One region of the Blastococcus colisei genome, then DNA from elsewhere that is predicted to be linked to it. Evidence: predicted binding sites of a transcription regulator. Region 1 holds the regulator's gene; the other holds the start of a gene.
The links. Region 1 encodes LexA, which represses DNA repair genes until DNA is damaged. Its sites were predicted from a motif close to TCGAACANNTGTTCGA; they were not measured.
Positions count from the first base shown of each region.

Region 2: a site for LexA is predicted at 7,045-7,060, ahead of dinB (DNA polymerase IV). Genes of this name have one in related genera too.

Region 1 is NZ_VFQE01000001.1:1,388,225-1,398,174, forward strand. Features, by position in the region: gene hflX (GTPase HflX) at 1-412, shown strand, start outside; gene FHU33_RS06640 (phosphatase PAP2 family protein) at 490-1,209, shown strand; gene FHU33_RS06645 (hypothetical protein) at 1,184-2,233, shown strand; gene lexA (transcriptional repressor LexA) at 2,303-3,061, opposite strand; gene FHU33_RS24850 (LysM peptidoglycan-binding domain-containing protein) at 3,576-3,851, shown strand; gene FHU33_RS06660 (hypothetical protein) at 4,058-4,966, shown strand; gene nrdR (transcriptional regulator NrdR) at 5,515-6,015, shown strand; gene FHU33_RS06670 (vitamin B12-dependent ribonucleotide reductase) at 6,168-9,050, shown strand; gene FHU33_RS06675 (MBL fold metallo-hydrolase) at 9,429-9,950, shown strand, end outside.
Region 2 is NZ_VFQE01000001.1:2,994,868-3,004,817, forward strand. Features, by position in the region: gene mraZ (division/cell wall cluster transcriptional repressor MraZ) at 1-106, opposite strand, end outside; gene FHU33_RS14195 (AAA family ATPase) at 376-1,359, shown strand; gene FHU33_RS14200 (DUF58 domain-containing protein) at 1,366-2,751, shown strand; gene FHU33_RS14205 (transglutaminase TgpA family protein) at 2,748-5,120, shown strand; gene FHU33_RS14210 (DUF3040 domain-containing protein) at 5,190-5,609, opposite strand; gene dinB (DNA polymerase IV) at 5,736-7,028, opposite strand; gene FHU33_RS14220 (BatC protein) at 7,254-7,538, shown strand; gene FHU33_RS14225 (cupin domain-containing protein) at 7,853-8,821, shown strand; gene FHU33_RS14230 (ferredoxin family protein) at 8,818-9,753, shown strand; gene FHU33_RS14235 (hypothetical protein) at 9,766-9,950, opposite strand, start outside.

The DNA.
Region 1 (9,950 bases):
CGTGGACGGCTCCGACCCGGATCCACTGGGCCAGATCGACGCCGTGCGCGTGGTCCTCGGCGAGATCGACGCAGCGGCGGTGCCGGAGGTCATCGTCGTCAACAAGGTCGACGCCATGACCGAGGACGACGTCCTGACCCTTCGCCGGGCCCTGCCCGGCGCGGTCTGGGTGTCGGCCCGCACCGGTGCCGGTATCGACGGCCTGCGCGATCTGATCGCCGCCCGGCTGCCGCACCCGGACGTCGACATCGAGGTCCTCGTGCCCTACGACCGCGGCGATCTGGTCGCCCGGGTCCACCGCGACGGCGAGGTGCTCAGCGAGCGGCACGAGGACGCCGGTACCCGACTGAGCGCGCGGGTGGACGGCGGACTCGCCGCGATGCTCGAGCAGTTCGCCGTCCCGGTCGCCTGACCGCATCGTCCGACCCTGTCGGGGTGGAACCGCCTCGTCCGGATCACGGGGAGGTCACGGGCCGGTACCGTGACGGCGTGACGAGCGGCGTGGTGCGGGACGTCGGCGTGCCCGAGCGGACCCGTGTCGTCTCGATCGGCCGGCCGCCGTGGTGGGTCATGCTGCTCGCGCTGGTCGTCGGGAGCGTGGTTACGGCCGACCTGCTCGCCGGCGGCGTCCTCGAGCGGATCGACCTGCGGGTGTCGGAGATCATCGGTGGCTGGGGTCTGCGGGACTCGGCCGCCTACCCCGTGATCTGGGCCGTCACCCAGCTCGGCGGACGCGCCACGATCCTTATCGTGCTGGCGATCCTGGTGGGCTACCTGGCCTGGCGGCGGCACACCTGGATCCCGCTGTTCCGCGTCCTGCTCGCCCTCGGCACCCTCACCGTCGGCGTCTACGCCCTCAAGTTCGGCACCGGCCGCACGGCGCCCGGGCATCCCGACGAGCTCTTCTTCCACGTCGACGGGGTCTCCTTCCCGTCGGGGCACGTGGCCAACGCCGTGATCATGTGGGGTGTGGCGCGGTGGCTGGCCGTGGAGTGCGGACTGCCGGCCAGGGTGCAGCGCGCGTTCTGGTGGCTGAGCGTGGCCGGCCCCGTCGCGACCGGCGTCTCGATGGTGTCGCTGGACTTCCACTGGATCACCGACGCCGTCGTCGGGGGTGCCGTGGGCATCCTGCTGTTGGGCGTGGTTCACAGACTCGATGCAATCGTTCTGTCACGCTGGGTACGTGCCCGAGGCCGGCAGACCGCGTAGCGGCGTGCGGGGGCGGCTGCTGGCGGCCGGGGGAGTCCTCGGTGCCGGCGTCGTCCTCGGCTGTGCCGTGCCCGCGTCGGCCGAGGACGTCGCCGCGGCGCCGGCCACCCAGTGCCAGATCACCGACCCCCGGCTGGCGGAGATCTCCGGGCTGGTCGCCGTCGGCGACGGGTATCTCGCCATGAACGACGGCGGCGAGCAACTGGCCGTTCACATGCTCGACGCCGCGTGCCAGGTGATCGACTCCCACACCGCCGCGGTCGACCCCTACGACCCCGAAGACATGGCGGTCGCCGCGGACGGCAGCGTGTGGCTGGCCGACACGGGCGACAACAACACCACGCGGACGACGGTGGCGCTGCTGGCTCTCCGCCCGGACGGGACGACGGGTGTCTTCCGGCTCACCTACCCCGACGGGCCCCACGATGCCGAGGCCCTCCTCCTCGCGCCGGACGGAACCCCGTACGTGGTGACCAAGGAGGTGCTCGGCGCCAGCGGGGTGTACAGCACCCCCGCGTCGGCGCTCGTGGACGGCGGCACCGTGGCGCTCGCGAAGGTGGCCGGCGTGAACATGACGCTCACCGGGACCGCCGGTGGACCCGTGGGGCGGGCCGGCCAACTGCTGGTCACCGGCGGTGCGGTGTCCGCCGATGGCCGGCGTCTGGCGCTGCGCACCTACACCGACGCCTACGTCTGGCCGTTGACCGGCAGCGACGTCGTCGGCGCCCTGTCCGCGGAACCGGCGATCATCCCGCTGCCGGACTCTCCCCAGGGCGAGGCGATCACGTTCGCGGCGGACGGCCAGAGCCTGCTCGTCGCCAGCGAGGGGCTGCCCAGCGACCTCACCCGCGTCCCGCTGGCGCCTGCGATCGTCGAGGCCACCCAGCCGGCCCCCGACGGTGTCGTTCCCAGCTTCAGCGACCTGACCCGGTCGGGACTGTCCCCCTGGACGTCGGCTCTCATCGCCGCCTCCGTGGCCACGGTGGCCGTCTGGCTCGGCGGCAAGCTGCGCCGCCGACCCTGAGGTTCGCGGCACGGCGTCGTGGCCCCGTCCCTCGGCTCGCCGTCGGACGGGGAGGGACGGGGTCCGCTGTCAGACTCGGCGCAGGACGCTCACGACCCGGCCGAGGACGGTCGCGTCGTCGCCCGGGATGGGCTCGTACGCCGGGTTGTGCGGCAGCAGCCAGACGTGGCCGTCGCGTCGCTTGTAGGTCTTGACCGTGGCCTCGCCGTCGATCATCGCGGCGACGATCTCGCCGTTCTCCGCCGTCGGCTGCTGCCGCACCACGACCCAGTCGCCGTCGCAGATGGCGGCCTCGACCATCGAGTCGCCGACCACCTTCAGCATGAAGAGCGTTCCCTCGCCGACGAGCTCGCGGGGGAGGGGGAAGACGTCCTCGACCGCCTGCTCGGCGAGCACCGGGCCACCGGCGGCGATGCGGCCGACCAACGGGACGTAGGTCGGCGCCGAGAGCTGGGTGTCGTCGCCCTGACCGACCTCGGCGGGTGCCGGGACGGTGTGCGGCGAGTCGCCGGGAAGCCGGACGTCCAGGGCGCGGGGGCGATTGGGGTCGCGCCGCAGCCAGCCCTTCTTCTGCAGCACCGAGAGCTGGTGGGCGACCGACGAGGCCGACGACAGACCGACCGCCTCGCCGATCTCGCGCACCGAGGGCGGGTAGCCGCGCCGTTCGATCGAGTCGCGGATGACCTCCAGCACGCGGCGCTGGCGCTGGGTCAGGCCGTCGCCGTCGGCACCCCGGTCGGGGAACGATCGGACCGCCGCCGTCCCGGTCGTGGCGCCGGTGTCCGCCGACGCCTTGCGGCCGCCTGAGCTCCCGCTCTTCTCCGCCACGTCGCCTCCTCGTCCGCCGCTCGCGCAGCGCCTGTGTCCGTGGGACGACGGTAGCGCTTTTCCGGGCTCGGATCAAACACATGTTCGAAGTCGCCGGCCGCGTCCGGTGGCTTTCGTCGGACCTGTGCGGTAGACATCGCACAGGCGTTCGAATCGAACAAGCGTTCGAACGCTGGACGAGCCGGGAAACAGAGGAGGACGGGTCATGGGGAGCGTCGCACAAGCCGTACTGGAGTTCGACGAGGAGATCCTGGCGCCGTGGCGGCCGCGATTGGTGGTGGCCGGTGACGCCGGCGATGCCGCCGCGACGCGCGCCCCGCTGGCCCGACCGTCGCGCCGGAACCCGTCGAGGGTCGGCGTGTGCCGCCCTCCCGTCGCGCCTGGCACCCCTGCGCGCCGGACCGCCGGGCCGCGTCCCATCGGTCGGGCTCCCGCGCCCACCGCTGGTGCACCTCGCCGGCCCTCGGCCGGTCGGCGCCCTGCTGCGACGAGTGCCTCGGCGGCCGGTCTGCGGTTGACCCGCCGCGCCCGGCGGCTCGCCGTCGTGATGGCACTGGCCGCGGGCGTAGCGGTGGGATCCTGGGTGGGTCCGCTCCTCGGGGGTGACTCCGGCGGCCTGCGCCTGGCGGGGGAGACCAGTGTCGTGGTGCAGCCGGGCGACACGCTGTGGTCCATCGCTTCTTCGCTGGACGGCTCCGGGGACGTCCGCGCCCTGGTCGACGAGATCCAGACGCTGAACCACCTGCAGGGCGCCGACCTCGTCCCTGGTCAGACCCTGCTCCTCCCGTGAGCGGAGCGCCGCGCAGTCGGAGGTTGTCGCGCTGGGTCCGAGCGCTCGACCAGCGGGAAGCGCACGGAACGGCCGCGACGACGCCCGGGCCCCTGCCCGCCGTGCTCGCCACGGCAATAGGTCCACAACGTCGAGGCGCGACTTCGTCAACCCTCAGTGCGGGCGCCTTCACGCTCAGTGGTCGGTTTACCGCTTACGGTCGTCGCGTGTCAGGCGCCATGGAGAACCGAGCAGCTGTGTTCACCGATCAACCCCAAGCCGTCGAGGTCTACCAGGCAGGGACCTGGTGGGCAGGCGAGCTGCTCGGCTGGCGGCACGACGCCAACGGTTCCTGCCAGGTGTGGGTGCGCGTCGTCCTCGGCGGTGTCGAGGAGACCGCGTGGACCGACCTGGCATCGCTGCGCCTGCCCGAACGGCACCTCGCCGTCGCCGCCGGGCCGACCGGGCCCCCCGCCGCTGCTCCGGGCGCGCAGGAGATGTCCGTCGCACGCCACCCCTCGGGCCGCCGGGCCCGATCGACGGATGCCGACGGCGCCGCCACCGCCGGGCTGGCGATGGTGCGCGACCTGTCCGTCGTCCCCGAACCCCCGTCGACCGGCGGTCGTCGGACCGCTGAGGAGACGGCACAGTTCGCGTCCGTGGGGCGCCGACGCGCCCCTGAGGTCGCGGAGCCGCCGGCGACCGGGCGTCGCCGCGCCCCGGAGACGGCGGAGTCGCCGTCGGCCGGACGGCGGCGCGCTCCGGAGACCGGCGAGTCACTGGACATCGGCCGGCGTCGCGCGCCGGAGGGTGCTCCGGCTCGGCCCGCCGCTCCCGCGCTCCCTGGTCGCCATCGTGCATCCGGCGAGCTCGGTCGGCACCGGACGGCCGACACCGGCATGCTCGCGGCGGTGCCCCAGGAGGCCTCGTCGAGTACCACCCGTGTCTCTCCGGGCCCGGTCGACGGGGGTCCGTCGCGGCCGCGTCCGGCTGTCCGGCCGGAGAGGGGCGCGACGCGTACGGGTTGGACGGCTCCTGAGGGGCTCGAACCCGAGCTGCTGACCCGGCCGATGCGCATGAGCGACCACGTGCCCCACGCCCGCCGTCCTCGCGTCGACGGGTCCGTCGGCGGCTGAGGCCGTGTCGGCGAGGCCGTCCCCGATCCGACCGGTCGGGCGTGCGGGGCGCCTCTCGGCTCGGTCCAGCGCGCCGCCTCGACCCGGTCGCCGGCGTCCGCCGGCGACCGATGCCGTCCGGGAGGGTGCTGCCGGTGGCCTGCGCGGGGAGCGGTGGTCCTCGCGCCCTCTGCGAGGTCGGTGGCCGAACGCCGGGTCGGGCGCGGTCGCACCTGCGTCGGCGGCCGTGCGCCACGGTTGCGGTGCGGCCCGGCCGGAGTGTCGACAGGCGGCTGCTCGGCGCGCCCTGCCGGCGTGTCGTGTGACTCGTGGGGAGCGATGTCTGCCCTGGTGACCGCAGGGTCAGGACGGAACACGCCGAGGAACCGATCACTTGCACATCTTGTGTGGCCGGGCCTAGGGTTCCCCTACATCTAGTAGTTACAGAGTTGTAAGCCTGTCCACAGGCTGCTCCCCAGGTTCTCCCCGGGGCGTCCACCGGATGTCCCCAGGAAGGTCCACAGGAGCCGTCTCCCGGCGGGCCACATCTCGGAAGGAGGTTTCCTGCGATGCGCTGCCCGTTCTGCCACAACGCCGACAGCCGGGTCATCGACTCGCGGGAGGCCGACGAGGGGGCGACGACGCGTCGTCGCCGCTCCTGCCCGAAGTGCGGACGCCGGTTCACCACGGTCGAGGAGGCCGTGCTCGCCGTCGTCAAGCGCAGCGGGGTGAGCGAGCCGTTCAACCGGTCCAAGGTCGTCGCCGGTGTCCGCCGCGCCTGCCAGGGGCGGCCGGTGGACGAGGACCAGCTGCAGAAGCTGGCCCAGCAGGTCGAGGACGCCATCCGCGCCACCGGTGCCGCGGAGGTCCCCAGCAACGAGGTCGGGCTGGCCATCCTCCGGCCCCTCCGTGAGCTCGACGAGGTCGCCTACCTGCGCTTCGCGAGCGTCTACCGCTCTTTCACCTCGGTGGCCGACTTCGAGAAGGAGATCGCCGAGCTCAAGGCCCGGCAGTCGCAGGCCGCCGAACCGTCCGGATCCGTCCCCTCGGGCTCCCTCGCGGACGCCTGAGAACTGTCAGTACCGCCCGCTAGACACGAGTTCGACGCACACCACCTGCACAGCACGATCGCGGCTCTTCCCCAGCCCTCCGATCCACCCATCGCGCAGCACAGCACCGCGCACACGACACAGCGAATGACGATCAGGGAGAGCTCCACACCATGACCGAGACCGACGACCGCTTGGCCGGCTCCCGTACGCGACGCACGGCCAAGGCGCCGAGCCGGGGCAAGGGTCTGAAGATCAAGCGCGTCTTCACCACCGCCGGTGTGCACCCCTGCGACGAGGTGACCTGGGAGCGCCGCGACGTCGTCATGACCAACTGGCGTGACGGCTCGATCAACTTCGAGCAGCGCGGCGTGGAGTTCCCCGCCGAGTGGAGCATCAACGCCACCAACATCGTCACCACCAAGTACTTCCGTGGCGCCGTCGGCCAGCCCCAGCGGGAGAGCAGCCTGCGTCAGCTCATCGACCGGGTCGTGCTCACCTACGGCGCCGCCGGTCGCGAGCACGGCTACTTCGCCAGCGAGGGCGACGCCGAGATCTTCGAGCACGAGCTGACCTGGATGCTGCTGCACCAGGTGTTCAGCTTCAACTCCCCGGTGTGGTTCAACGTCGGCACCAGCGCGCCGCAGCAGGTCAGCGCCTGCTTCATCCTCGCGGTCGACGACGAGATGGACTCGATCCTGAACTGGTACCGCGAGGAGGGCCTGATCTTCAAGGGCGGCTCCGGTGCCGGCCTCAACCTCTCCCGCATCCGCTCCTCGAAGGAGCTGCTCTCCTCCGGCGGCACCGCCTCCGGCCCCGTCAGCTTCATGCGCGGCGCCGACGCGTCAGCCGGCACCATCAAGTCCGGTGGCGCCACCCGTCGCGCGGCGAAGATGGTCGTCCTCGACATCGACCACCCCGACATCGAGGAGTTCATCGAGACCAAGGCGCGCGAGGAGAACAAGATCCGCGCGCTGCGGGACGCCGGCTACGACATGGACCTCGGTGGCAAGGACATCACCAGCGTCCAGTACCAGAACGCCAACAACTCCGTGCGCGTCTCCGACGAGTTCATGCGCGCGGTGGAGGAGGGCACCGATTTCGGTCTGCGCGCCCGCATGGACGGCTCGGTCATCGAGACCGTCGACGCCAAGGCCCTCTTCCGCAAGGTCACCCAGGCCGCCTGGGAGTGCGCCGACCCGGGCATCCAGTACGACGACACGATCAACGACTGGCACACCAACCCCGAGACCGGCCGGATCAACGCATCCAACCCGTGTTCGGAGTACATGAGCCTGGACAACAGCTCGTGCAACCTGGCGTCGCTGAACCTTCTGAAGTTCCTCAAGAGCGACGGCACGTTCGACTCCAAGAACTTCGTGAAGTCCGTCGAGCTGGTCATCACGGCGATGGACATCTCGATCTGCTTCGCCGACTTCCCGACCGACCCGATCGGCGAGACCACCCGTGCCTACCGTCAGCTGGGCATCGGCTACGCCAACCTGGGCGCGCTGCTCATGGCGACCGGTCACGCCTACGACTCCCGTGGAGGCCAGAGCCTCGCGGCGGCCATCACCTCGCTGATGACCGGCACCGCCTACCGCCGCTCGGCCGAGCTCGCCGGCATCGTCGGCGCCTACGACGGGTTCGCCCGCAACGCCGACGCCCACGCCCGGGTCATGCGCAAGCACGCCGCGGCCAACGACGCCATCCGCCCGGTCGGCGCCGACGACGCCGACGTCCTCAAGGCCGCCACGCAGCAGTGGCAGGAGTGCCTGGAGATCGGCGCCGACAACGGCTGGCGCAACGCTCAGGCTTCGGTGCTGGCCCCCACCGGCACCATCGGCTTCATGATGGACTGCGACACGACCGGCATCGAGCCGGACTTCTCGCTGGTCAAGTTCAAGAAGCTGGTCGGCGGCGGCTCCATGCAGATCGTCAACCAGACGGTGCCGAGGGCCCTGAAGAGCCTGGGCTACCAGGAGGAGCAGATCGAGGCGATCGTCGAGTACATCGCCGAGCACGGCCACGTGGTCAACGCCCCGACCCTGCGTCCGGAGCACTACGAGGTGTTCGACTGCGCGATGGGCGAGCGGGCCATCTCCCCGATGGGCCACGTCCGCATGATGGCCGCGGTGCAGCCGTTCATCTCCGGCGCGATCAGCAAGACGGTCAACATGCCCGAGTCGGCCACCATCGAGGACGTCGAGAAGATCTACTTCGAGGGCTGGAGGCTCGGCCTCAAGGCGCTGGCGATCTACCGCGACAACTGCAAGGTCGGCCAGCCGCTCTCCGGTGGCAAGGGCAAGAACGACGGCACCAAGGACGAGGTTGCCGCCGAGGCCACCGCTCCGGCGGCCCTGTCGCACCCGGTCCGCAAGCGGCTGCCGAAGAAGCGCACCAGTGTCACCACGTCCTTCAGCGTCGCCGGCGCCGAGGGCTACATGACCGCGGGCATGTACGAGGACGGCAGCCTCGGCGAGGTCTTCCTCAAGCTCGGCAAGCAGGGCTCGACTCTTGCCGGTGTGATGGACGCCTTCTCCATCTCGCTGTCCATCGCGCTGCAGCACGGTGTGCCGCTGGAGACCTACATCCAGAAGTTCACCAACATGCGCTTCGAGCCCGCCGGAATGACTGACGACCCGGACATCCGGATCGCCCAGTCGGTGATGGACTACATCTTCCGTCGCCTGGCGCTCGACCACCTGCCCGTCGAGAAGCGGGCCGGTCTCGGCATCTTCACCGCCGAGGAGCGGGCCGCGCAGGTCTCCGGCTACGGCACCTCCGCCTCGACCTCCACGGTCACCGAGGAGGAAGAGGTCGACCTGGAGCAGCTGCGCAACTCCGCGCCGATCGAGACCGCCAAGGTCGAGGAGAAGGTGACCCCGGAGGGCCCGAAGTCGGTCAAGGAGGCGCACTCCTCGGCCGAGCTCCTCGAACTGGTCACCGGAACGGCCACCGACGCGCCGCTGTGCATGACCTGCGGCACGAAGATGCGCCCGGCCGGCAGCTGCTACGTCTGCGAGGGCTGCGGCTCCACCAGCGGCTGCAGCTGATCGATCGCCAGCTAGTCCGAACGACCGGCGCCCCGGTCCTGCCTCGTGCGGGACCGGGGCGTCGGCCGTCTGGCCTGCCCGGACTGTCCCGGAGGCCCGACCGCAATTCGCGTCATCGGGCTGCCGCAGGGCCCGACGTTCGACGCTGCCGACCACCGAGAGGTGGCCCTGGGTCGTTGCATGCATGAGCCCTGGCCGCAGCCCCGCTGCGAGCGCCTCGAGTGTCGGCGTCCCCTCGGCCGATACGAGCCGCGCACCCCGCCCGGATGCGCCTCGCGGCGATTGCCGAGAGTCCCATGCCCGCGGGCTGACGCATCCGGAGGCAAAGGGGCACGCCCGGGACCGCGCGGTCGCCTGCCCTGTTGTTACGTTCCGCCCATGCCGGAACTCTCACGCACCGCCCGCCTGGACGTCCTGGTCGAGGGGTACGTGCGCATGCCGCACGTCGCGGGAACGGTGAGCCTCGTCCGCGACGCCGACCGGGTCGTCGTCGTCGATCCGGGCATGGTGGCCGACCGCGACCTCATCGTCGGCCCGCTGCGGGAACTCGGCGTCCGACCCGAGGACGTGACCGACGTCGTCGTCAGCCACCACCACCTCGACCACACCGTCAACATCGCGCTCTTCCCACCGGTCCCGGTGCACGACTTCCAGTCCGTCATCGAGGGCGACACCTTCACCCGCCGGGCCGCCGACGGCGTCCAGCTCACGCCGAGCATCCGGCTGCTGGCCACCCCGGGGCACACGCCGCAGGACATCACCACGCTCGTCGGTACCGCCGACGACGTCGTGGCTCTGACCCACCTGTGGTGGATGGCGGAAGGCCCGGAGGAAGACCCCTACTCGACCGACCGGGAACAGCTGCGACAGCAGCGGGAACGTGTCCTCGACGTCGCCACC
Region 2 (9,950 bases), 1.6 Mb from region 1:
GGCCCTTCTTGATCACCATGCCGTCGGCCACCTGGTCGCGGAAGCGGACGGGGAGGGCGAGCCGGCCCTTCTCGTCGAGCCGCAACGGGTAGCTGCCGACGAACACCGGATCACCCCCTGCATCTGTCCTCCACTGGCTCCGCAGCGACCCCTGGTCGGCCCCTGCCTCCCCACCGGGCGACACAGTAACCCACCAGCCCCCACTCGACACCACTCGACGCCGTGTCGTGACCTGCTCCCCCACGGGGGCCGAGCCGGGACGCCCGGAGCCCGACGGCGCAGGTCACGGGGCGGAACCGGCCTCCGGCGTGGGGTGCGGTGGGGAGCGGGGGCGGGCTCCGGTCCAGATCCGGTTCCGCCACGTACGGTGGGGACGTGACGGAGGCGACACGCACCGCCGACGGAGCGGCCGGTCCGTCGGTCGACGTCGCCGCGGTCGGGGCTGGTATCGCGGCCAACATCGGCCGCGTGGTCCAGGGCAAGGACGACGTGGTCCGGCTGGCGATGGTGGTACTTCTCGCCGAGGGCCACCTGCTGATCGAGGACGTGCCCGGGGTCGGGAAGACCACCCTGGCCAAGGCGCTGGCCGCCTCGGTGGATGCCTCGGTGCGGCGGATCCAGTTCACGCCCGACCTGCTGCCCAGCGACGTCACCGGGGTGGCGGTCTACGACCAGGAGTCGCGGGCGTTCGAGTTCAAGCCGGGCGCGGTCTTCGCCAACATCGTCGTCGCCGACGAGATCAACCGCGCCTCCCCCAAGACGCAGTCGGCCCTCCTCGAGTGCATGGAGGAGCGCCAGGTCACCGTGGACGGCGTCAGCTACGAGCTGGCCCGGCCGTTCATGGTGATGGCGACGCAGAACCCGCTCGAGATGGAGGGGACCTACCCGCTCCCCGAGGCACAGCGCGACCGCTTCACCGCACGGGTGTCCATGGGCTATCCCGGTCGGGACGCCGAGCTGGCGATGCTCGACGAGCGGTCGACCACCGATCCGCTCGCCTCCCTCACCCCGGTCGCCGACGCCGCCACGGTGCGCGACCTGGTGCACGCCGTGGGCACCCTCTACGTCTCCGACGCCGTCCGGCGCTACGTCGTCGGGCTGGTGGAGGCCTCGCGGCGGTCCCCGCACCTGCGCCTGGGCGCCTCGCCGCGGGCCGGGCTCCAGCTCCTGCGGGCGGCCCGCGCCTCGGCGGCGCTGTCCGGACGCGACCACGTGCTGCCCGACGACGTCCAGCTGCTCGCCGCACCGGTCCTGGCGCACCGCCTGCTCCTGACCGCCGACGCCGCGCTCGGCCGGCGCGGCCCCGAGCAGATCGTCGCCGAGCTGCTGTCCACCGTCCCGGTTCCCCGCGGGCGCTGAGCCACCGTGCCGACGCAGGCTGGCCGGGTGCTCTCCTCCCTGACCGTCCGCGGGCGGTGCGTGGTCGCGGCCGCGGCGACGCTGCTGCTGGTCGGCGCCCTGCTCGGCGAGCGGCCGCTGGTGCAGCTCGCGGTGTTCACCCTCGCGCTGCCCCTGCTGTCCGCGGTGGCGGTGGCCCGGCAGCGGTTCCGGATCAGCGCCCGGCGCACCGTCACCCCACCACGGGTGCCCCGCGGCGAGACGGCGGACGTGGTGCTCGAGCTGACCAACTCCGACACCCGCACCGGTGGGCTCTGGTTGCTGACCGAGCAGCTGCCCGCCGACCTGGGCTCCTCCCCCCGCTTCCTCGTCGAACGGCTCGCCCCGGGTGCGCGCACGGCGCTGTCCTACCGGGTGCACGGTGCCCGGCGGGGGCGGCACGTGCTCGGCCCCCTGCGGCTGCGGCTGGTCGACCCGTTCGGGCTGGTCGAGCGCAGCGCCGTCGGCGCCGACAGCGCACCGCTGCTCGTCGTCCCCCGGGTCCGACCGCTCGGGACCGACGGGCCGGCCGGCGGGCACGGCGGGGGCGGCGAGGGCTCCCGGCGCACGATCGCCGTGCACGGCGAGGACGACGTGAGCATCCGGGAGTACCGCCAGGGCGACGACCTCCGGAAGGTGCACTGGCGCGCGACCGCCCGCACCGGCGAGCTCATGGTCCGGCTCGAGGAGCGGCCGTGGCGGGCCCAGGCCACCCTGCTGGTCGACACGCGCGCCCGTGCGCACGTCGTCGCCCCGCGCGTCCGGACGGCCGACGCGGTCCGGATCGGCCCGGCCGGGGACGACGCCCCGCCGGTGGACAGCCTGGAGTGGGTCGTGGAGGCCGCGGCGAGCATCGGGACGGAGCTGGGCCGCAGAGGCGCGGCCCTCCGCGCCGTCACCGACACCGGGGAGCTCGTGCCGGCCTCCGGGCGCGGCCGGCTCGGCGCCGAGGACCTCCTCGACCGGTTGGCCGCGATCGGCCCGTCCCGGCACTCCGGCCTGGGCGTCGGCGTGGAGCAGGTGTGCCGGGCCGCCGGCGACGGGCCGGTCGTCTGCCTGCTCGGGGCGGTCGGCCCCGACGACGTGGTCGAGCTCATCCGCAGCCGGACGGGCCCCACGACGGACCTGGCGATCCTGACCGACATCGAGAGCTGGGTCGCCCCCGCGCCCGGCCGTGGCCGACGGATGTCGACCGCCTCCCGCGGCGCGCTGGCCGCTGCGCGGGAGGACGCCGCGACCCTGTTGCGGACGGCCGGCTGGCGGGTGGCCGTGGCCCGCGCGGACCGGACCGTCGCCGAGGTGTGGGCCGAGCTCGGTGGACCGCTGCAGGCGGAGACGACGACCGTCGCGGAGCTCCACGGGACTCGCGCATGACCGACCAGGACGTCCGTCCCGCCGTGGCCGCCGCGGTGGCCACGTTCCTGGGCGCTGCGGCGCTCACCCCGGTCTACACCTCGGGCGCATGGGTGGGTCCGGTGCTCGCCGTCGTCCTCACCGTCCTGGCCGGTGGGCTCCTGCTGCGCACCGGAGCCAGGGCACTGTGGGCGGGCCCCCTGCGTGGAGGCGCCCCTTCGGCCCGGGTGTCGGCGCTCGGCGTCGCACTCGTGCCGGTGGGTCAGCTGCTGCTCGTCCTGGCCGTCCTCACCGCGCTGTTCGCCCCCGCGGAGGCGATCGCGGGGGTGGTTCCGACGTCCGCGAGCCTCGAGCAGCTGGTCGCGGTCTTCGCCGACGGCTCCGCCGAGCTCCGCGAGCAGGCCACCCCGGCCCTGCCACTGACCGGCCTGCTCTCGCTCACGGTATTCTTCGTCGGGCTGATCGCCGTCCTCGTGGACCTGGTGACCGTCGCGGGGCGGCAGGCGACCCTCGCGGGGCTCGGTCTGCTCGTCCTGTACTGCGTGCCGGTGGCCACGGTCACCGGCGGCATCGGGCTGGTGGCGCTGGCCGCCCCGGCCGCCGGCCTCGCCCTGCTGATGTGGAGCGACCAGCGGAGCCGGCTGGCCTCGGCCGGGCGCACGAGCCGCCGTAGCGGCGGCACCGGAGGGCGGACCGCCGTGCGGATCGGGCTCGCGGCCCTGGCCGCCGGCCTGGTCCTCGGGTCCCTGGTGCCCACGCTCGCCGAGGGTTCGCTGGCCACGGGCTTCGGCGGCGGATCAGGGGGCGCCACCGGCACGTCCATCGATCCGGTCGCCACGATGCAGGGGCAGCTGACCCTTCCCGAGCCGATCGACCTGCTGCGGCTGGAGACCACGGTGGAGGATCCCGGCTACCTGCGCGCCGTCGCCATCGACGAGTACGACGACGAGTCCGGCTGGACGCTCTCCAACCTCAGCGGTGAGGAGTCCATCGCCGACGACGACCGTCTGGCGCCCCTGCCGGGCCGCCAGACGGCCCGGCCGGTCACCGCGACGATCCGGGTCCTCGAGCACGACGACCGGTTCCTGCCGACGCTCTTCTCCCCCCAATCGGTCCGCCTGGACGACGAGAGCCAGGGAGGCGCCGACGGATGGCGGTTCGACCCTGCGACGGGCACGGTCTACGGCCGCGAGGTGACCAGCGGGGGCCTGAGCTACACGGTGACCGCCAGCGAGCCGCGCCCGACGGCCGCCCAGCTGGCCGGGGCGGGCCAGCTGAGCCCCGACGACCCGGTGCAGCAGCTCTTCACCGCTCTCCCGCTGCTCGACCCCCGGGTGACCGACCTGCTCGCCGAGGTGACCGCGGGGGCGAGCACCCCCTACGAGCGCGTGCGCAGCATCCAGAACTTCCTGACCGACCGGGACAACGGCTTCATCTACAGCCTCTCCACCTCACCGGGCACCACCGGAGACGACCTCGTGGACTTCCTGCGCCTGCGCCGCGGCTACTGCGAGCAGTACGCCGGCGCGATGGCGGTCATGGTGCGGGCAGCCGGGGTGCCGGCGCGGGTGGCCCTGGGGTACACGCCGGGCACCGAGCAGGAGGACGGCAGCCGGCTGGTCACCAGCGACGACGCCCACGCCTGGGTCGAGGTGTACTTCCAGGACCTCGGCTGGGTGCCCTTCGACCCGACGCCCATCGCCCGGGACCGCGCCGTCGACCTGCCGTGGGCGCCCCGCGCCGGCGAGGAGGACCGGACCGACGACCGGGCGGCGGTCCCCGTGCCGACGGCGCCGTCGCAGCCGCTGCCCTCCGCCCCCCGGGATCTCGCCGAGGGTGGGGCGCCTGGGGCGCAGCAGGGTCAGGGTGCCGAGGACGCGCTGTGGCCCCTGCTGGGCGCCGTCGGTCTCGCCGTGCTCGTCGGTGGGCTCGTGGCGTCGCCGGCCGCGACGCGCACCCTCCAGCGCCGGCGCCGGATCGCGACCGGGACGGCCGGGGCCCTATGGGACGAACTGACCGCCACCGCGCTGGACGTCGGTGTGCCGACACAGCCGACGTGGACCCCACGGCGGACCGCCCGCGAGCTGGGAGCCGTCCTGGGCCGGACCGGCACGCCCGGCGAGGGCGCCGACGCGGTGCTGCGGCTGGCCCTGGCCGAGGAGTCCGCCAGCTACGGGCCGGCCGCCGATCAGCGCGTGCACCCCGACCTGGCCGACGCCGTGCAGACCGCCCGGCGGGGGCTGCTGGCCACCCTGCCCCGCGGCGCCCGCCTGCGCGCCCGGCTCTGGCCGGCGTCCCTGGTCAGCGGCGCCGGGAGCCGGCTGGCCACCGCGGTGGCCCGGAGGGTCCCTCGCCGGTTCCTGCTCCGCCGGTGGACCCGCCCGGCCTGAGCATCCGCTCCCCCGACGCCGAGAGCCGCCGTCCGGAGGGGCGGCGGCTCTCAGGGCATGCGCGGTGGGCTACTGGTCGTAGCGCCGGCGGAAGCGCTCCTCGAGGCGGCTCTTCAGCGGCTGCCGGCCCGGCCGGTTCGCACGGCCAGGGCGCCCGGGTCGCCCGGGCCCGGCCGGCCCACGACTGTCGGCCGGCGCGCTGCCGGCCTCGACCACGCCGGTGGCCGCCTTGTAGTTCAGGACGGCGAGGGCCGCACCGGCGAACATCACCAGCGAGCCCAGGGCGCCGACGGGGACGGACTGGGCGACGGCGCCGCCGACCAGACCCGCGAGCCCGATGACCACCAGGACGACGCCGACCTGCAATGCGCGGCGGGCCTTCAACCGGCGGTCACCGGTGCGTACAGACGAGGCGAACTTGGGATCGTCATCGACGAGGGCGCGCTCGATCTGCTCCAGCAGACGCTGCTCGTGCTCGGAGAGCGGCACGTCGACCTCCAGGTGGGCGGAGCCAGGGCCGTCGGTGGCTCCCGCCGACGGTGACTTCGAGGATACGAGGCCTTTGCGGGCTGCGAAAGGCGACCACGCGACGACCCGTGTTCGATCGTCGCTCGATCACTCCTCCGGGTAGGCAACGACCGGGGGGCCGCTGCGGTTCCTGGCTCGCTGACCAGCGGATGCGCCCTGCCCACTCCACTCCTGCCCACCCTGCCCACCCGGCCGCCCCGACCGGTGGAGCAGCGTCGCCGGCCGGACCGCGCCGGCGCCGAACCGGCGCGCCGCGCGGTCCGCGGCGAGCTCGGCCTCCCGGCGGCCGCGCTCCCGGGCACCGAGCTCCAGCTGCTGCGGAGCGGAGCCCGCGTCGATCAGGCGCTCGGCCCGGACGCCGACCAGCCGGATGCGGGCCCGCTCGAGGCCGAGCGCGTCGTAGAGGGCCCGCGCGGTGTCGTAGAGCTCCTGTCCCACGTCGGTGGGGACGTCGAGGGTGCGGCTGCGGGTGATCGTGGCGAAGTCGGCGAACCGGACCTTGATGCTGACCGTGCGGGCCAGCCATCCTCCGGCGCGCAGCCGGCCCGCCGTCCGCTCGGCCAGCAGGAGGAGCTCGCGGTGGATCACCACCGGGTCGTCGACGTCGGTGCCGAAGGTCTCCTCGTGCCCGGTGGACTTCTCGGGCTCGTGTGGAACCACCCGGCGCGGATCGCGGCCCCAGGACAGCTCGTGCAGGTGCGAGCCCGAGGTCGCGCCCACCGCCCGCTGGAGGGTCCTGGCCGGCACGTGCGCGAGGTCGCCGACGGTGCGCAGCCCGAGGCGGAGCAACTGCTCCTCGGTCTTGGGGCCCACGCCCCACAGCGCTCCCACGGGCAGCGGGTGGAGGAAGTCCATGACCTCCGGCGGGCGGACGACCAGCATCCCGTCGGGCTTGGCGCGGGTGGAGGCCAGCTTGGCGACGAACTTGGTGCCGGCCACCCCGACCGAGCAGGTGATCCCCTGCTCGTCGAAGACCCGGGCGCGGATGTACTCGCCGATCTCCGCCGCGTCCCCCAGCCGGCGCCCGGCACCCGAGACGTCGAGGAAGGCCTCGTCCAGCGAGAGGGGCTCGACCAGCGGGGTGATCGAGCGGAACAGCGCCATCACCGACCGCGAGACCTCGCTGTAGAGCGCCATGTCCCCCGGCAGCACGGTCGCCGTCGGGCACAGCCGGAGGGCCCGGGCGGTCGGCATGGCTGCGTGCACGCCGTAGCGGCGGGCCTCGTAGGTCGCGGAGGTGACCACTCCCCGGTTGCCGGCTCCGCCGACGATCACCGGGGTGCCGGCCAGGTCGGGGCGCCGTCGCACCTCGACGCTGGCGAAGAACGCGTCCATGTCGACGTGCAGGATTGTGCAGCCCGCCACCCGTCCCGATCCCATCACGCCTCCCCTCGTCTCGAACAAGTGTTCGATCCTGTGATCCGGACAGTACCGACCCGGACAGCGGGACGCGCGCGGCGGCGCGGCGTCGTGTCGTGGTCGTGACCTGGCGGCGTCGTCGCTGGTCGGCTGGTGAGGAGTGCAGGTGTCGGACGAGGATGACGGAGGTATCAGCGACGGGAGGCTGCCGGCCGGCAGCCCCGGACCGACCTGGACGGAGATGCCATGGCTCTCGACGACGACGACATGACCAGCACGGAAGGTCCGGCCGACGGCGGGGCCTCGGGCAGCCCGGGCACCCACGACGGCGGCGCGGACGGCGGAGCCGACAGCGGCGCCCACGGCCCGGCTGACGGCGGAGCCGATGGCGGCTCCGACGGCGGAGCCGATGGGGGCGCGGACGGCGGTGCCGACGGGGGTGCCGACGGGGGTGCGGACGGCGGAGCCGACGGTGGTGCCGACGGTGGCGCCGATGGCGGTGCCGACGGTGGCGCGGACGGTTCGGCCTGACCGAGGGCCTGACCATCCAGGGCCGGGCGGAGCATGAGCTCCGCCCGGCCCTGCGGCGGTGCACGAACATCGACCCGCGCGTCTTCGCCGAGCAGTACTGGTCCCGCCGGCCGCTGCTGACCCGCGCCGAGGACACCGGCGGCTCCTTCACCGACCTGCTCGACCTGGCCGCCGTCGACGAGCTGCTCTCCCGCCGCGGACTGCGCACGCCCTTCCTGCGCATCGCCAAGGACGGCGCCGTCGTCGACCCCGAGCGCTTCACCACGTCCGGGGGCGCGGGCGCCGAGATCGGCGACCAGGTGTCGTCGGACGCGGTGCTGCGACTGTTCGCCGACGGCAGCACCGTCGTGCTCCAGGGCCTGCACCGGCTCTGGCCGCCACTGATCGAGTTCGCCGACCAGCTGGCCGCCGACCTGGGCCATCCCACCCAGGTCAACGCCTACGTCACCCCGCCGTCCTCGCGCGGGTTCAGCCCGCACTACGACGTGCACGACGTCTTCGTCCTCCAGGTGGCCGGCGAGAAGCACTGGACCATCCACGAGCCGGTGCTGCGCGACCCGCTGCGCACCCAGCCCTGGAACGACCGTGCGGCCGAGGTCGCCGCGGCCGCGGAACGCGAACCGGTCATCGACGCGGTGCTGCGACCCGGCGACGCGCTCTACCTGCCCCGCGGCTACCTGCACTCGGCGAGGGCCCTGGGCGAGATCAGCGCGCACCTGACCATCGGGGTCCACTCGGTGACCCGGTGGGCGGCGGCCGAATCCGCCCTGGACCTGGTCCGCACCCTCGCCGCCGACGACCCGGAGCTGCGCGGCTCCCTGCCGCTCGGGGTCGACCTGAGCGATCCCGGCTCGGTCCGCGACGAGGTGGCCGCGGTGATCGCCGGCCTGCAGGAGTGGCTGGGCCGGGTCGACCCCGCCGAGGTCGCCGACCGGCTGCGCGCCGGCACCTGGGCGCAGGTGCGCCCCGAGCCCGTGGCCCCGCTGACCCAGTCCGCCGCGGCCGCCGCGATCGGCCCCGGCACGGTCCTGCGGCTGCGCCGCCGGCTGCGGTGCAGCCTGCGGGACGCCGCCGACGGCCGGGTGACCCTGCTGGCCGGACGGCGCTCGCACTCCTTCCCGGCCGACGTGGGAGACGCGCTGGCCGCGCTCCTGGAGGTCGGTGAGCTCGAGGTCGGTGACCTGCCCGGCCTGGACCCCGACGATCGGATCACCCTCGCGAGGCGGCTGGTGACCGAGGCGATCGCCACCGTCCCCGATGCGGGGACGACCACCGCGCCGTGACGGCGAACAGCGCCCCGCCGGAAGGCACCCGGCCGCTGGGGCGGCTCGACGACAGCCGCTGCTCGGTCCAGGCCCTGGTCCGGGGCGACTCCCCCGTGGCGACCGCCTCCCCCGCCCAGCGCTGGCTGCTGATCGAGCAGCCGGGCCCCTGGGGACGCGACGCGCTGACCGAGTCACGGTTCGACGCCGAGGTGGCGCCGCTGCTGGCGAGACGGTCCCGCGCCGAAGGGGTGCGGCTCCTGCTGGTCCGCCGCCCCGGGGACCGGCTGGCCGACTCCGGGCGCCGCTGGGCCTACGCCGACAGCCGCCCGGGGCACGAAGGGCTGTGGTGGTCGGTGCGGACGTCGGACGCCGACCTGCTCACCGCGCCCTGGGACGGATCGGTCGGCGCAGCGGCACCCGGCCCCACCTACCTGGTGTGCACGCACGGCGGGCACGACGCGTGCTGCGCGTTGCGCGGCCGGCCCCTGGCCCGCGCCCTGCCGGCGCCGGGACCGGCCGACGTCTGGGAGTGCAGCCACCTCGGCGGTGACCGGTTCGCCGCCAACGTGCTGGTGCTGCCGCACGGCTTCTACTACGGGCAGGTGCCGGGCGACGGCGCCGACCTGGTCGCCGCGCACACCCGCGGCGAGGTGGCACTCCCCTGGTTGCGCGGGCGGGCCGGCGTCCCCCCGCCCGGGCAGGCCGCCCAGCACTTCGCCCGCGGCGAACTGGGACTGTTCGGCCTCCACGACCTGCCGGTGGTCTCGATGGAGCAGCGGACGCCGCCGGGCTCGGAGATCGAGCGGTGGGTGGTGACCCTGGCCGGCCCCGACGGGGACGTCGTCACCCGCGTGGAGAGCCGCCCGTCGACCGTGGCCGCCCGGCTGACCTGCCGGGCCACGCATCAGGCGCACTCGCGCACCTGGCACGTGACGTTCGCGGCGGCCTGACCGGGTGCCGGCTCACGCGCCCCGTCGCGCCAGCCGTGGTCGTCGGTGATCGCTGTCGTTGCGGAGGCGGAGGTGCACGGGGACGGCGCCGTGGCGGAGCGCGTCCGAGGTGATCTCGTCGATCACCAGAACCAGCTGCTCGACCCAGTCCGAGAACGGGACGACGGGCGCATCATCATCGGCCAGGAAGGCACGGA